DNA from 4 places in the Neobacillus sp. DZ-9 genome. Region 4 is predicted to be linked to each of the others. Evidence: a T-box and tRNA genes for the amino acid it is inferred to sense, from the RefSeq annotation. Region 4 holds a T-box; the other regions hold tRNA genes.
The links. The T-box of region 4 lies ahead of argS (arginine--tRNA ligase). A T-box ahead of a tRNA ligase gene usually reads a tRNA of that ligase, here a tRNA-Arg.

Region 1: it has a tRNA-Arg gene. The T-box ahead of argS (arginine--tRNA ligase) is inferred to sense a tRNA for this amino acid. The anticodon was not compared.
Region 2: it has a tRNA-Arg gene. The T-box ahead of argS (arginine--tRNA ligase) is inferred to sense a tRNA for this amino acid. The anticodon was not compared.
Region 3: it has a tRNA-Arg gene. The T-box ahead of argS (arginine--tRNA ligase) is inferred to sense a tRNA for this amino acid. The anticodon was not compared.

The regions. Positions count from the first base shown of each region.
Region 1 covers NZ_JCAIOL010000008.1:233,452-237,666, forward strand. Annotated here, with positions in the region: gene AC59HZ_RS22225 (glutaredoxin family protein) at 36-287, opposite strand; gene rpoN (RNA polymerase factor sigma-54) at 303-1,631, opposite strand; gene AC59HZ_RS22235 (helix-turn-helix domain-containing protein) at 1,757-1,969, shown strand; tRNA gene AC59HZ_RS22240 (tRNA-Arg) at 2,007-2,078, opposite strand; gene clpP (ATP-dependent Clp endopeptidase proteolytic subunit ClpP) at 2,286-2,891, shown strand; gene AC59HZ_RS22250 (HPr family phosphocarrier protein) at 3,270-3,527, opposite strand; gene whiA (DNA-binding protein WhiA) at 3,607-4,215, opposite strand, start outside.
Region 2 covers NZ_JCAIOL010000001.1:218,902-223,116, reverse strand. Annotated here, with positions in the region: gene tig (trigger factor) at 1-1,223, opposite strand, end outside; gene AC59HZ_RS01075 (tetratricopeptide repeat protein) at 1,393-2,418, opposite strand; tRNA gene AC59HZ_RS01070 (tRNA-Arg) at 2,518-2,594, opposite strand; gene AC59HZ_RS01065 (metallophosphoesterase family protein) at 3,236-3,757, opposite strand; gene AC59HZ_RS01060 (XTP/dITP diphosphatase) at 3,754-4,215, opposite strand, start outside.
Region 3 covers NZ_JCAIOL010000002.1:670,181-674,395, forward strand. Annotated here, with positions in the region: gene AC59HZ_RS07840 (xylulokinase) at 1-767, shown strand, start outside; gene AC59HZ_RS07845 (YolD-like family protein) at 843-1,016, shown strand; gene AC59HZ_RS07850 (hypothetical protein) at 1,214-1,405, shown strand; gene AC59HZ_RS07855 (helix-turn-helix transcriptional regulator) at 1,646-1,849, opposite strand; tRNA gene AC59HZ_RS07860 (tRNA-Arg) at 2,151-2,224, opposite strand; gene AC59HZ_RS07865 (YkvI family membrane protein) at 2,418-3,485, opposite strand; gene menC (o-succinylbenzoate synthase) at 3,499-4,215, opposite strand, start outside.
Region 4 covers NZ_JCAIOL010000019.1:24,933-29,147, reverse strand. Annotated here, with positions in the region: gene argS (arginine--tRNA ligase) at 1-1,629, opposite strand, end outside; T-box leader at 1,680-1,894, opposite strand; gene AC59HZ_RS29485 (alpha/beta-type small acid-soluble spore protein) at 2,000-2,251, shown strand; gene AC59HZ_RS29480 (hypothetical protein) at 2,573-2,839, shown strand; gene AC59HZ_RS29475 (TetR/AcrR family transcriptional regulator) at 2,909-3,478, opposite strand; gene AC59HZ_RS29470 (undecaprenyl-diphosphatase) at 3,699-4,215, shown strand, end outside.

The DNA.
Region 1 (4,215 bases), on a different contig from region 4:
TTTTCATTGTAACAGGAGTGAAAACCTATTTCAACTTATAAATCCGCCTTTTTTTCCTGTAAACGGTTACTTATGTCAAATTTGTTAACCATACCATAGGCAACCTCTTCCCCATCGAGATGAACAACAGGAATCATCAACCCGTAAAGCTCGGTTAATTCATCACTTTGTTCGATATCCATTTCTTTGAGTTCGAAATCCCACTCCTCTTTAAGTTCAAGAAGTACTGCCTTTGCCTTTTCACAAAGCGGGCAGCGATTTCTAGTATATAACGTAATTTGCGGCATTGATTTTTTCCTTCCTTAGTTAAATCTTTTTCTTTTTGATGAGGACGGGATTCCCAGCTGGTCGCGGTATTTGGCAATGGTCCGCCTCGAAACTACGATTCCCTCTTCCGTCTTCAATTGTTCCACAATTTCCTGATCCGATAGCGGTTTTTCTTTATTCTCTTTTTCTATCAGCCTGCTAATGGCATTTTTCACTTGAGTTGAAGAGGTATTTTCATCCTCTGAGACCGTTTGGATTGTACTGGTGAAAAAGGATTTTAACGTAACGGTTCCTACTGGTGTTTGCACGTATTTTTCCCTTACAGCACGGCTGACGGTCGATTCATGAATGTCTAGTTCCGCTGCCACTTCCTTCATCGTCATCGGCACTAAATATTGTGCGCCTTTTTGAAAAAAAGCAGGCTGCTTCTCAACAATCTTTCCTACAACCTTTGTCAGTGTTTCTTTCCGCTGTTCAATGCTCTTTAAGATCCATTGGTAATCCTGGAATTTTTCCTGTAAAAAACGGCTTACCTGAGTATCCTGGTCTTTGAATTTTTTATAGTAGGTCTCATTGAAGCTTATCCTTGGAATCGGATCATCAAACATCCGAACAGATAAACCTTCCTCAGTTTGCTCAATAATTGCATCGGGCGTAATGTAGGCAGCACTAGCAGTTCCCCCGGTTAAAATCGCTGCAGGCTTTGGATTAAGAACCTGAATTTCATCGAAAACATCTTGAATTTCTTTTAAAGTAACCTTAAGCTCTTTTGATATTTGCTTCCATTTCTTTTCAGCGAAAGGAACAAAATAGTTAGCAATAATATTAAGGGCAAGCTCATTATTAGGATTTTGATAATAAATTTGCATCAAGAGGCATTCTTGTAGGTTTCTTGCACCAATTCCCGCTGGTTCTAACGTTTGCAGTACGGCTAAACATTCCTCTACTAATTCCTCTGATACCTTTAGGTTTTCAGCAATTTGGCTGAAGTCGCCAAAGAAGTAACCGTTTTCATCTAGATTCTGTATAAGATGGCGAATGACTCTTAATTGGTCCGCCGACAATTTTTTTATGTTTAATTGAGAAATTAATTGCTCTTCTAACGAAAATTTCTTTTCGGCAATTTGGTCGATCCAGTCTTTTTCTTCTTTTTGATGTTTGCGGCGATTTCGATCGATAAGGGGATTCATAGGCTTTACATTCGCATGCTCCACTTGAATCAGGGGATTTTCTAGCGCCTTATTTTCCAAAAAAGCACTCAGTTCCTGCGCTGAATATTGCAATAATGCTATCGCCTGGGACAATTCTTGCGTCATCGCGAGTTTTAATGTTTGCTGTTGCCATAATCCTGCCTTTAAATTCATGTTAATCTCTCCCCCTTATTATCTATTTTACATGAAAGAGGGGATTTGGGGTATGGAAATTGGCAACCAGCTATTTATATTTACCGCATTATCGATATATTTATAATAAAGGAGTGGTTTATGAGATGAAGAAGATTCATTGTCATTTAAAAGATTTACTTAATGAAAGAAATATGTCACAAGAGGAAATAGCTGGTCTTTCAAAAGTAAATGAGACTATCATTGATTCACTTTATAATAATGAGCTTAACACTATTTTAAAAAAAGAAATCGTCCAGATTGCTGAAGCTCTTAATATTGAGGATATTTCACAGTTATTTTCAATAATTGAAAAATAAAAACCCCCTGTTTGCGAAAAACAGAGGGCTTTCATGACGCGCTCGGAGGGAATCGAACCCCCATTTTAAGAACCGGAATCTTACGTGCTATCCGTTGCACCACGAGCGCAAAATTATTAACGACTTACATATTATATGCCAGATTCTTTCACTTTGCAAGTATACAATGGGTTTAAAATGAACTAATCTGGATAAGATGAATTAGGGAAAGCTGTCGAACTTTTTTAAAGTCAAACTGTTTGACCTTTATTGACCATCCAGTGTATGATAACAATACATAATGTTTTTACCTTTTCTAATCAAAGGAGGAAGAAAAATGAATTTGATCCCTACAGTAATCGAACAAACGAACCGGGGCGAAAGAGCATATGACATCTATTCCCGTCTGTTAAAAGACCGGATCATCATGCTTGGAAGCGCCATTGATGATCATGTAGCAAACAGCATTGTTGCTCAATTATTATTCCTTGAAGCTGATAACCCAGAAAAAGATATATCCCTATATATCAACAGCCCTGGCGGAAGTATTACTGCCGGTATGGCGATTTATGATACTATGCAGTTCATTAAACCAAACGTGCAAACAATCTGTATCGGTATGGCTGCATCCATGGGTGCATTCCTTCTTGCAGCAGGTGAAAAAGGAAAGCGCTATGCCCTTCCGAATGCTGAAGTTATGATTCACCAGCCACTAGGCGGTGCACAAGGACAGGCAACGGAAATCGAAATTGCTGCTAAGCGCATCCTCTTCCTTCGTGAAAAATTAAATGGAATTCTTGCTGAGCGCACTGGCCAGCCGCTTGAAGTGCTCCAAAAGGATACTGACCGCGATAACTTCATGACTGCTGAACGTGCGAAAGAATATGGTCTAGTTGACCACATTATTACTCGTAATTCTCTGGATGATAAAACGAAAAAATAATTGTTTTGAGCAATCGGCTTTGGAGCCGGTTGCTTTTTTATTTAGGTGGCAGCAGGGGGGCTTTTAGGTGCCCTTCTAATTACCGTGGAAGGCTTTTTTCTTTGGTCAGAGGCATTAGAAGACCTTCCTAATTACCGTAGCACCCCTTTTTCTTCGTGCATGGGGCATTAGGAGACCTCCCTAATTACCGTAGCACCCCTTTTTCTTCGTGCACGGTGTATTAGGAGACCTTCCTAATTACCGCGGCACTCTTTTTTCTTCGAGCATGGGCACTAAGGGCTTCTCTTTATTGGTGGATTTTCATGCAATATGATCATAGAAAATCCTCATAATAGCAAAAAGAGGCTTGGCACGCTAATGAGCCAAACCCCTTTTCTATTATTGTTCCTTCTGAATAAAATCAGCTAAAGCATGGATGGCGTTTTCTTCGTCATCGCCGTCTGCAATAATATTAATCACAACACCTGAGCCGACTGCTAAGCTCATTAAGCCCATGATGCTTTTGGCATTTACTTTCTTGCCATCCTTCTCTAGAAAAATATCGGCAGAAAACCTGTTGGCTTCCTGGACAAAAAGGGCCGCTGGGCGCGCTTGAAGTCCTGTTCTCAATTTAACTTCTACTTCTTTCACTAGCATAATCATATTCCTCCTCATTTTTTTCTATATATATCTTTGAAGCTTATTCAAAATTTCACAAACTATTCTAGTTTCTAACTTACATTTCCCCAACACGTAGCTTCTCGGCGATTTCATCAATTTTTCTTAAGCGATGATTGATGCCAGATTTACTGATAGTGCCACCGGAGACCATTTCACCAAGTTCTTTTAAGGTCACATCGGTATAATTTAAACGAAGCTCGGCAATTTCTCTTAGTTTTTCCGGTAGGATTTGCAATCCGACTGTCTGATCGATAAAGCGGATATTATCGACCTGCCTGATCGAGGCTCCAATCGTTTTGTTGAGATTTGCGGTTTCGCAATTGACAAGACGATTAACAGAATTCCGCATATCCCTAACAATTCTTACGTCCTCAAAGCGGAGCAGGGCATTATGGGCACCGATGATATTTAAAAACTCGGTGATTTTCTCTGCTTCCTTTAAATAAGTAATATAGCCTTTTTTCCGCTCAAGTGTTTTACTGTTAAGACCAAATGTATTCATTAATTCGCACAAAGAATCATTATGTTCTTTATAGAGCGAAGCAATTTCTAAATGATAGGAAGACGTTTCCGGATTATTGACAGAACCTCCGGCGAGAAAGGCACCACGTAGGTAAGAACGCTTACAACACTTCTTTTTGATAAGCTCCGGTGCAATATCATG
Region 2 (4,215 bases), on a different contig from region 4:
TTGATGCCTTCTACGCCGCCAAGTGCTTGTTGGATTGCATCAACTGACATGTTGTACATACCAGCCATTTTTTCAAGCTCAGCGTTTACATCTTCGTCATTTGCTTCAAGGTTTTCAGCTTTTGCAATTGCTTCAAGTGTTAAGTTCACTTTCACACGAGTTTGTGCTTCTTCCTTCATTTGTTCGCGAAGAGCCGCTTCGTCTTGACCAGAGAATTGGAAGTAAAGCTCAAGGTTCATGCCTTGCATTTGCAGACGTTGTTCAAATTCTTGAAGCATGCGGTTTACTTCGTTAGAAACCATAACTTCTGGAATTTCAACTTCCGCGTTTTCAGCAGCTTTTTCCACTACTGTGTCACGAAGGTGGTGTTCTGCTTCATGCTTTTTGCTGTCTTCTAAACGAGTTTTGATTTTTTCTTTTAATGCATCTAATGTTTCTACTTCATCGTCAACATCTTTTGCAAACTCGTCATCTAATACAGGAAGCTCTTTGCCTTTGATTTCATGAACAGTTACTTTGAAAGTTGCTGGTTTGCCAGCAAGCTCAGCTGCATGGTATTCTTCAGGGAATGATACTTCTACATCTTTAGATTCGCCAGCTTTAACACCAACTAATTGCTCTTCGAAGCCAGGAATGAAAGATCCTGTTCCAAGTTCTAAAGAGTGGTTTTCAGCTTTGCCGCCTTCGAAAGCTTCGCCATCAACGAATCCTTCAAAGTCGATAACAACTGTATCACCGTTTTCAGCAGCAGTGTCTTCTTTTACAACAAGCTCAGCGTGACGGTTTTGAAGTGTTTCTAATTCTTTTTGAACGTCTTCGTCAGTCACGTTTGTATCTAACGCTTCTACTTCAAGGCCTTTGTATTCGCCTAATGTTACTTCAGGCTTAACTTGAACTGTTGCTTTGAAAATAAGGTCTTTGCCTTTTTCCATTTGTTCGATGTCGATATCAGGACGGTCGATTGGCTCGATTCCTGCTTCGTCGATTGCATTGCCGTATGCTTCTGGAAGAAGAATATCTAATGCGTCTTGGTAAAGTGATTCTACACCGAAACGCTTTTCAAACATACCACGAGGCATTTTTCCTTTACGGAATCCTGGAACGTTTACTTGCTTAACAACTTTTTGGAATGCTTCGTCTAACCCTTTGCTTACTTGTTCAGCACTTACTTCAATTGTAAGGACGCCGCGGTTTCCTTCTAATTTTTCCCATTTTGCTGTCATACCTATTTTCCCTCCAACATCTATTCTCATTTCATTCGTAACGAATTAAGAATCGAAATATGTCTTGTCCAATAAGTCATATTTCCACTTTTTTAATGTAAAATATAATTTTTTACACAATGCAACCCCTACATTATAACACAGGATTGCTGTGTTTCAACACCGTAGGTTATATATTAGGATAAGAAATTTTCTCAATTTGTTCAATTTGGCCTCTAGCTTGCTCTATTTCTTGCAATGTGACTCCATATTCCATCGCTGTTTGAGGTAATTTAGGCTCCATTCCCATGTATTCTTGTGCAAGAATGTAGAAGGTTGCGGCCCAAGCAGAACTGTTCTCAGGTTGCAGCTCAAACGGAAAGCTCATAAAAAAAATTCGTTCTACCAAGGCGATGATATTTTCAAAGAGAACAGGGTCACTGCTTTCAAGTTGATTTTCTAATAGAGCTTTAATTTGGATCATTCTGGGCTGCTGTCTAACGTCTGGCAATTGAGTGGGGATGACTGCGTTTTCTTGTGAGAATTTTGTGATTTTTAATTCTCGATCGATTTCTTGCTCTTTGAGCAGCGTTAACAGAATCGTTTTAAGAAACGGATGCCCTTCTTCTGATGTGAGGTATTCTTCAATCTCAGGAACATAGGGGCGGATATTTTTTTCTGCCAGGTTCGAAATTAGCAGCATTTGTTCATTGAGATTGTTTGATGATAAAAGATTTAGCTGCTGTGGATGGTTTTCCTCCATCTCGGGTTCATTTATGTCCAGTTTGCGATTCTCCGCCATTCTCCGGCTGAATTGGAGGATGGTTAAAAAATGATCATGTTTGTCTAGTGGAATCTCTTTTTCATCTAACAAGGCTTCAATGGTCGAGACGATTTCTTGGTATTCATGGAGTTGGATAAGGATTGTTAAGTAGAGGTCTACCATTTGAAAATAATCTCCAATTCCTTTTAGGAGCATTTCGTTGGCGAGCTTTCTTGCTTTTTTAAAGGATCCTGCCTCGAAATAGGCAAGAGCAAGTCCGATTAGGATGTCGGCATTTTCTGGATCTAGTTCTTTTGCTTCTTCTAAAAGGGTAATGGCTTCTTGATATTTTTTATTACGCAGGCTCTCTAAGCCTTTATCTGTTAATCTTTTTTCAATTCCGGGAAAGAAAATTACATTATCGATTCGTTTCGCTTTTTCCCGTTTTTTCATAAAAATCCGTCCTTTTGCGTGTCTTGGAAAATAGTGTAGCATAAATGAGGCACAAAAAAAACTCACTATCAAAAGTGAGTTAATGTCTGGTATGTAGTATGGCGTCCCAGGAGAGATTCGAACTCCCGACCGACGGCTTAGAAGGCCGTTGCTCTATCCTGCTGAGCTACTGGGACGTATTTAATTATCAGCGACAAGATTTATTATATTATCCTAATATCTAAAAGTCAACGGGTTTTTTACATTTTTTATTTTTATTTTAATTTAAGTTTTCGATATGAAAATTTTAATCGTTCTTAATGACCGGGAACTCGTTTTTCTCGTTTCGCGAGCATTATAAACCTCTCTTAGTGACCGTGGGACAACCTTTTCTTGTTTTACGGGTATTATGAGCCCTTCTTAACGACCATGGGACAACCTTTTCTTAGTTCACGGGCATTAGGAACCCTTCTTAACGACCGTCGAACATCTTTTTCTTGGTTCACGGGCATTAGGAACCCTTCTTAACGACCGTCGAACATCTTTTTCTTGGTTCACGGGCATTAGGAACCCTTCTTAACGACCGTCGAACATCTTTTTCTTGGTTCACGGGCATTAGGAACCCTTCTTAACGACCGTCGAACATCTTTTTCTTGGTTCACGGGCATTATGAACCCTTCTTAACGACCGTCGAGCATCGTTTTCTTGGTTCACGGGCATTATGAACCCCTCTTAACGACCGTGAAACTTATTATTCTTGTTTCACAGGCATTATGAACCCTTCTTAGTGCCCGTGCAAAGCTATTTTCCCCCTGCACGGTCACTACTAGGTTTCAAATCATTTTTGAGGTAATATAAATTCCCGAGAAAGCTCTAAGATCTCCCGCCCATTCATTTCAAACACGGACATTTTTATTTTATCATCCAATAAATCCAAAATAACATAAGTTTTTTCTAGTCGCTCACGGGGAAGACGGATGCTTCCTGGATTTAAGAACAACGTCTCTTTAATCACTTCTGCACCTAAGACGTGCGAGTGTCCAAAGCAGACGATATCAGCATTAACCTCTTGTGCTTTATACTTTAAATTCATCAAAGAAGTTTTTACAGAATATCGATGACCATGGGTAATGAATAACTTTCTGCCGGCAACCTCCGTGGTTGTATCTAATGGGTACCCTCCACCGAAATCACAGTTACCCATTACGGTTAAATAGCCAGACATGGATTGATCATCAGGCATCAATTGTGAATCGCCGCAATGAATCATCAAATCGACTTCATTCAAATGTCTTTCACGTAAAATCTCGAGTTCCTTTGTCAATCCATGACTATCGCTAACAACTAAAACCTTGCTCATGCCTCATTAGCCTTTTCTAAAATACCATCCAGCACATCATCCAGCTTCTTCAGAGCATTTGCCCGGTGGCTGATTTTATTTTTTTCATCTGAAGAAAGCTCAGCCATTGCACGGTCTTTATCAGGGACATAAAAAACGGGATCATAGCCAAAACCATTAGTACCACGTTGCTCTTCTAAAATACGCCCTTCACAAGTGCCTGACACCGTGAAGGTTTCTTGCCCTGGAACTGCCACTGCTAATGCACAATAGAAACGGGCTGTTCGCTCCCCCTCGGGAACGCCTTTTAATTCAGACAGAACTTTTTCTGTATTATTTTGATCGTTCTTTGGCTCTCCCGCATAACGGGCGGAGTAGATTCCTGGTCTGCCTTCTAAGGCATCCACGATCAGGCCTGAATCGTCACCAATCACCATCTTATTTAGCGCCTGTGAAACAGCCTCTGCCTTTAAAATGGC
Region 3 (4,215 bases), on a different contig from region 4:
CTGCCGGAACTTCTGTATTTGCCATGGTTGTACTAGAAAAGGAACTGTCTAAGGTATATTCCGAGATTGACCTTGTCACCACACCTACAGGCAACCTTGTTGCTATGGCTCATTCCAACAATTGTTCTTCAGACCTCAATGCATGGGTCGGATTGTTCGGTGAATTTTCTAAAGTGATGGGCATGGATGTAGACTCAAATAAGTTATATGAAACTCTGTATCATTTGGCTCTTCAGGGAGATCCCGATTGCGGCGGCTTACTCGCTTATGGCTATCTTTCCGGCGAACACATGACCCACTTCGAAGAAGGCAGGCCCTTGTTTGTTCGTTCAGCAGAAAGCAATTTCAACCTGGCTAATTTTATCCGTGTCCATTTATTTACAGCATTGGGTGCTCTAAAAATTGGTATGGATATTCTGCTCAAACAAGAAGAAGTGAAACTGGATGAAATTCTTGGTCATGGCGGCTTGTTTATAACCCAAGGCGTTGGGCAGAGCATTATGGCCGCTGCGCTTAATGCCCCTGTTTCCGTGATGGAAACGGCAGGGGAAGGAGGAGCATGGGGAATCGCTCTACTCGCATCTTATCTAATCAACAAAGCAGATAATGAAACGTTGGATGACTATTTAAGCCATAAAGTATTTGTAGAAAAAGCTAGTAGGACGATGTCCCCTGTTTCAAAGGATGTAGCGGGTTTTGAGCAATTTATGAATCGTTATACAATGGGACTTGCAATTGAAAAAGCTGCAATAGAAAATCTTAATTAAAATTTTTGTAAAAGTCTTCAATTCATTATCGGCAATTGTTATTGGCATACTTTAACAAAAATAAAAATCCTTGATATGAATCAAAGATTTTTTGAGCTTAGCGTATGGGATGACGGATTCACTGCGGAGATGTCAGGCCATGTTCATTACGTAGATCCTCTGACGAAGAAGTTGCGGATAGAAGTAAAGGACGGAGAGTTTGAGCGTGTGGCTTTCGAAAGTGTTGTTGGAGTGAAGGTCGTTAATTAAGCGCATAGAAAAAAGCGCATGAATAGCGCTTCTGTAAATGCTTACTCTTTTTCAAAGGGATACTGTATATTATGAAGGGTTGTCCTTAAACGCAATGGACAAACACGGAGTTTTATTATTAAATTAATCAGTATCAGGTGCCTAAAATATCTTTACATTCCCGAAAATTCTGATATTATAATGCGGAGGTGATAAGCTTGAGCATTTCGGAATTACTCAAAGAGAGCTACCGTTACGATAACCTAATCGAAGCCCAGGTCGATAAGAGCCCGGATGAATTAGTCGTAAGTGATGACGGCAGCAAAACGTTCTTTATTGTTTCGCGAGATTTATTCGAAAGTAAACTGCAGTCACTCGGATACGAAATCGTAGTAGCAGACGGAGAGTAATTTGCTCTCCGTTTTTCTCCGTTATATAAATAAATAAGATATTACGTTAACGAAAAAGAACATATAAAAAAGCGCCCGACTCAACGCTAGCCGAACGCTCCAACGCGTCTATTTGGGAATGTTAACCGTCTCGAAAGCATTATCAATCGCTGCATCTTCGCTTTCTCCGCATCCCTTTACCCCAATCCCATTTATGGTCGGATGATTCCCGCTCTTATTTCTGACAGTTCCGTGACATCGTCATTCTTCCGCTTTATATATAAACAAATCGTCCACTTTCACGTCTAATAATGCCGCTAGTTTAAATAATTGAGGGACCGACGGATAATTCTTACCCGTAGACCAGTTCGATAAGGTGTTGCGAGATACACCCATATATTCCTGTATAAATTCCCGTTTATATTGCGATTGTTTAATACGCTTACCTATTAAGCAAATTATCATGTCTGATCACCTACTATATACTTTCGACAAAACTCGTCCTAATCCTTTCGCAATTTTATTGTGCAATTTTGCACAACTAAATTGTGAAATAGCGGTAATAGCGCGCATATAATCCTAGTATTACAGGAAGGGAGGGATTTCCATGAGTATCAAAAAAGTAATATCGATTTCCTTCAACATCACCAATCCAAAGGAAAAAACGTGGTCCTACAGACAACGAAAAAAGCGCCATGTCACCGCATTGTCACCGTATTGATTAACGGAGAACAAACCGCGAAACATAGCGCTTTTCTAGCAATGACGTCCCAAAGAGGATTCGAACCTCCGACCTACAGTTTAGGAAACTGTTGCTCTATCCTGCTGAGCTATTGGGACACTTTTTATAGGAACGTTATTTATTATAAATAGTTAATTGCAAAAGGTCAATATTAAATAGTTAATGTATGGGAAAATCTGAAAATCTACTTATATATATGAAGGGATTTGTTATTTCGTTCATGTTAATTTATTGATTATCGAAATTCCAAAAAGCTTGGTTCCCTGTAAGAATAGAACCAAGCTTCAATTATTATGCCGTTATAGCAGGTTTATGACTTTTTCCTTTTCTTGCCCAGGCGATCAAAATAGCCAAGATTAGGGCAAAACCTAGGTAGCCCATTGTGGAGTATACTTTTCCTACAAGTGTAGTGAACCCTATTAGGCTGGCGCCGAATCCCAGTAACCCGATCACTACTACGGCCGGCTTGAAGGATATACTTTCTGGTTTAATGAAACGGACTGTAAAGGCATAGAACATACCCACTGCTGTGTTGTACATCATACCAAGTAAAGCAATCGCCATTAGAATGCCTACTGCCGGGTGAATCTGTCCGGCGAGTTCAAGTGTTGGCATATCCACACCGCCAACGATATCCATTTTTACAAACATTGAGATATTAATTAAGATAATCAATATGCCAAGCATAATTCCGCCAAAAATACCGCCCATGCCCGCTACTTTACGGTCTTTAATGGTACCGCCCATAACAATCAATAATGCTGCACCCGCGGCGATATTATAAGATACATATAGTAGTGCACCCATAATCCAGTTTGATGCTGAGGAACTTTGTTCTTTTGCTAATGAATTTGCTTCAGTGAAAGATATATCCATGGTAAAAATAGAATATATTAAAATCACAAATATAATGACCATTAAATAAGGGGTTATGATTGCAATTAAATTAATAATATTTTTTACGTTTAATAATAGAGTTAAGATGGTGGCAGCCACCATAATCACGCTGCCTATCATTGGATCTATGCCGAGCATTTGCTTGAATGTCGAGCCTGAACCCGCAAACATAACAACAGCTACACCGAATAAGAAGAAGGTAATGATAACATCTAAAATGAACCCAATATAACGTCCGCCTAAATAGTAAATAACCTCTTTATGAGATGATGTCTGGAGGTCAGAGCCTAACTGTGCCAGTGTGTAGCCTAAAAATGCGAACGCCACAGCAGCGATAATACCTCCAATGGTTCCTAAAATACCAAAACTAGTAAAATACTGCATAATTTCTTGCCCTGAAGCAAAACCGGCCCCGACAATTAATCCGACGAACGCTCCGCCAATTTGTAAACTTTTCTTCATCCTAGTCACCTCATCATTCGTAATGTTTTTTCGCTACTGTAAATGCATCTACTGCACCAAGATCCACTTCATAGCCAATGCCGGCAATTTGAGGTACTTGAATATATCCGTTTTCCGCCACAACTTCAGGCAGGATAATATCTTTTTCCCAGTAACGATTAGAGCTTGCTGTATCGCCAGGTAAAATAAAGTTTGATAAAGTGGTTAATGCAACATTATGTGCTCGTCCAATCCCAGACTCAAGCATGCCGCCGCACCATACTGGAATCTCATTTGCCTCACAGTAATCATGGATTTTTCTTGCTTCCGTCAGCCCGCCTACTCGTCCGATTTTAATATTAATAATTTTTGTACTACCCAGTTCTACAGCTTTACGCGCATCCTCAATAGAATGAATGCTTTCATCTAAACAAATTGGAGTTTTTAGCATTTTTTGCAGCTTCGCATGATCGATGATGTCATCCGATGCTAAAGGCTGTTCAATCATAGTTAAGTTAAACTCGTCCAGCTTTTTTAAAAGCTCGGCATCCTCCAAACGGTATGCTGAGTTTGCATCTGCCATAATCGCAACGTCAGGGAACTTCTCGCGCAATGTTCGCATTACTTCAACATCCCAGCCCGGCTTAATTTTCACTTTAATCCGTTTGTAGCCTTCCTTTACATATTCATCGACTAACGCTACTAAGTCGTCAATTGATTTTTGAATGCCAATACTAATTCCAACTTCAAT
Region 4 (4,215 bases):
ATAAACAAGTGCTAAACGTGCTTCTTGCTCTTCACTTTCTTCTAGCACCTTTACCTCCGCATAGTATTTGTTGAAGGCTTGTGCCAGATCTACCACATATTTCGCCACCTGCGAAGGATCGAAGTTCTCACTTGCACGTTTAATGGCATTAGAGAATTCCATTAACAGGCTGATAACCTTCCATTCTTTTTCCCATGAAGTATTGTAGGCATGGTCAATGGCAATCGCCTCCCACTTTCCTTTTCGTAAGATCGAACAGGCACGGGCATAGGTGTACTGGACGTATGGTCCTGTTTCCCCTTCAAAGCGCAGCATTTCCTCCAACGAAAATTCAATATCGTTCATACGGTTATTTTTTAAATCATGGAAAATAACGGCCCCTACGCCCACCTGTTTCGCTACTTCATCCTTGTTAGAAAGGTTTGGATTTTTCTCCTCGATATTATGTCGGGCCATTGCAATCGATTCATTTAACACTTCTTCTAGTAAAACAACCTTGCCTTTACGGGTGGACATTTTCTTGCCGTCCTTCAGCATCATGCCAAACGGAACATGGACCATTTTTTCCGCCCAGTCATAGCCCATCTTCTTTAACACAGAGATTAACTGTTTAAAGTGAAGACTTTGCTCATGTCCCACCACGTAAAAGGATTTGGCAAATTGATAATTCTCTTTACGGTAGATGGCGGCAGCTAAATCACGGGTCGCATAAAGCGTGGCGCCGTCAGATTTTTTAATCAGGCAAGGCGGCAGCTCTTCTTCTAAGAGTTCAACGACCTGTGCCTGGTCGGATTCCACCAGTAATTGCTTCTCCTCAAGCAATTGGACAACCCGGTCCATTTTATCATTATAAAAAGCTTCTCCTGCGTAGGAATCAAACTCAACGTTCATTAACTGATAAATTTTTGAAAACTCTTTTAATGACTCATCGCGGAACCATTGCCATAGTGTTAATGCTTCTTCATTGCCATCTTCTAGCTTTTTAAACCAGGCGCGTCCGTCGTCTTCAAGCGATGGGTTGGATTCAGCTTCCTCATGGAACTTGATATAAAGCGCCAAAAGTTCTTTGATTGGGTTTTGTTTGACCTTCTTTTCGTCTCCCCATAGCTTATAGGCAGTAATCAATTTGCCAAACTGCGTTCCCCAGTCACCGAGATGGTTAATTTTAATCGGCTTATAGCCGCATTTTTCTACAATGTGAGCGAGGGCATTCCCTATAACCGTGGAACGGAGATGACCCATTGAAAATGGCTTGGCGATATTAGGAGACGACATGTCGATCGTGACATTACCTCCTTCGCCAATGTTTTGTGCACCGAATTGGTCTCTTTCGTTAATGATTTTATTGACGACTTTTTCTGAAACAAGTTTTTTGTTTAAAAATAAATTCAGATAAGCACCGACCACTTCTACTTTTTCAAAGATCGGTGATTGGATCTTTTCACTGAGTTCTTGTGCGATCACATTTGGTGATTTACGTTTTAATTTTGCGAGGCTAAAAGCTGGAAAAGCCAAATCGCCATGCACTTGGTTTTTCGGTTTCTCAATCAGCAGTTCAAGGTCTTGGAGCGCTATTGCCCCCTCCAGCACCTCAAAAAGTATTTCAGCCAGTTCCTTCTTAAAATTCATCTTTTTGACCTCCTTTTTTCTACAAATACAAAAAACTCCCGCCTCTTATAAAAAGAGACGAGAGTTTGAATATCCCGCGGTACCACTCTAATTGTTCGTTCAGAACCAGCTTATCTTTTGTAACGGAGAATTCTCCGGCGTGCCCTACACAGTTTCAGGCAAGCATCTCAAAAGTGCGCTTCATTATCTGCTCCGTATCAGGCTCCCACCGCCCCTGACTCGCTATCACTTCCTAGATAACTACTCTCTTTTTCATAGAATTTATCCAAAATTAATTATCAGTTATTATACTGGATAAATTAGGATTTATCCATAGGCCGCTGATTATTTTTTTCACTATGGAAATCATAAGGGATAAGGAGGGATTTTTATGGCCAGAAGAAATAAAATTCTTGTTCCAGAAGCAAGAAGAGGATTAGATGAGTTAAAAGCGAAGGTCGCACATGCCAGCAGTCCTGAAAATGCAAAATTTGAAGCCGCAGAAGAGGTTGGCGTCCCGCTTCAAAAAGGCTATAACGGCCAGCTCACCTCTGAGCAGGCTGGAAAAGTCGGCGGAAGGCTCGGCGGCAGCATGGTTCGAGAACTTGTGAAAATGGCACAACAGAATTTAGCAAAAAAATAGGCTAAGTTAAAGAACATTTCTAATTTTGCACTCTGTTGATTGGAGCGTAAGGCACGAGACTCCTGCGGGAAGACGGGGCAGGGGAGACCCCGCAGGCGCTAAAGCGCCGAGGAGGCTCCCCGGACCGCCCGCGGAAAGCGAGTGCCTGAAGCGGAAATCAACAGACAGTTTAAAAGAGCAAAAAATAAGAAAATACTAGGCCATTATCACTGGCCTCGTTTTATTGCAATAGAGAGTTTCGAAAAAGTTTGACGATTTTGTGACAAAAAGTTTGACAATTCTGTGACAATTGGTAGAATATTCAGTAAAGGGGAGTGGATCGTGATGCAAATCAAACATTTAAAAAGCTTATTTACCTTCAAAAAGATTGCCATCTTTGGCAGCGGATTAGGAATTATTCTTATATTGCTCGGACAATTTGGAAGCGGTTTCAACTCGTTTTTCTTTACTGCGCTTGGATTTGGCATCCTATTAGGCGCAGTGGTGAATTACCTTTTCGGTACGTTTATAAGTTTAATGGAAGAATATACGATTAAAAGTAAAGAAGAACCACAATTTGCGGTGTCCTCACGGAATTTTTATAATTAAAAAAAAGACTTGTGTGCTTGCACAAGTCTTTTTTTTGTGGCCTTCCCTATTTAGTTATTTTTTCAAAATTCACGATAGTCCTTTTAATAAAAAAACCTTCATCACATCGGCGATTTGTTCTGAGCTTAACGGTTCATGGTTCCTTTCCCAGTCTGAAACAAGCGCGATATACATTTTTAAAAGTAGAAAGCTTGTGATTTCGGTGTCAGCTGCCGGAATCGCTCCCTTCGTTATCGCAGCATCAATTTTCCCTTTGAGATAAGCGATTATTTCCTTTTCGACATGCTGGAGCTTTTCCGAAACAGCTAAGGTGCCCATTTCCTTCTCTTCTTGAACAAGCTTAATCATCAGCTGGTGCTGGGAGCGAAATTCTAAGAGTCGATAGAGGGCCAGGTGGACATTTTCCGTAAACGGCACATCCGGTTGAATTACAAGCTCCGCCTCCGCAATCATCTCCTTCACTAATGAAGAAATAATCTCTTCAAACAACTCTTCTTTATTTTTAAAAAACGTATAAATGGTTCCCTTCCCAACATTCGCGAGCTTTGCGACTTGGTCCATGGTCGTGGCTTTATAACCGAACAACGAAAAAGATTTCGTTGCTGCTTCGACAATCATTTTTCTCCGATCAAGTGCCATTTTCGAACCTCCACCTTTTTGACTATTTTAGTTTTCCGGTCAACAATATAATTTCACTATATCATAGCTCGTTTTGGGATTCAAATGGAAACAAAAAAACATGCCCCCTTCGCCATGTTTACAAGACTTACAAGTTTGTAAGTAAGTGTAATCTTAATCCATGGCTGCAGGACTTCGGCACTTTATACAATAAATGCATCAAGAAAAAAGGAGGATTGTTATGTCATTTTCCAAAATAAATATTGACGTCTTTCGATCGACCAATGATTTGGGCTCACAATTTTCTGCCTTAAACCCTGTGGTGATTTTTGTGGCAGAATATATGTTGTATTTTTTATGTTTAACCATTGTCCTATTTTGGTTTTCAAGAACGACCAAAAATCGAAGGATGGTAATCCAATCACTTATTGCCTGTACACTTGCTGAAATCATGGGAAAAGCTGCGGGCCAGTTTTATTCGCATCACCAGCCCTTTGCTGTACTGCCACATGTCAATAAGTTAGTGGAACATACTGTTGATAATTCATTCCCCAGTGACCATACCATCTTATTTTTTTCCATTTTTATCTCATTTTGGATTGTTCGCAAAAAAGGCTGGTTGTTATGGCTTGTCATCCCATTCTGTGTTGGTGTATCCCGTATCTGGGTTGGCGTTCATTACCCTGTCGATGTGGCTGCTGGCGCCCTTTTAGGAATAATATCTGCACTTTTGGTACACCGGGTCATGCCAAGGCTTT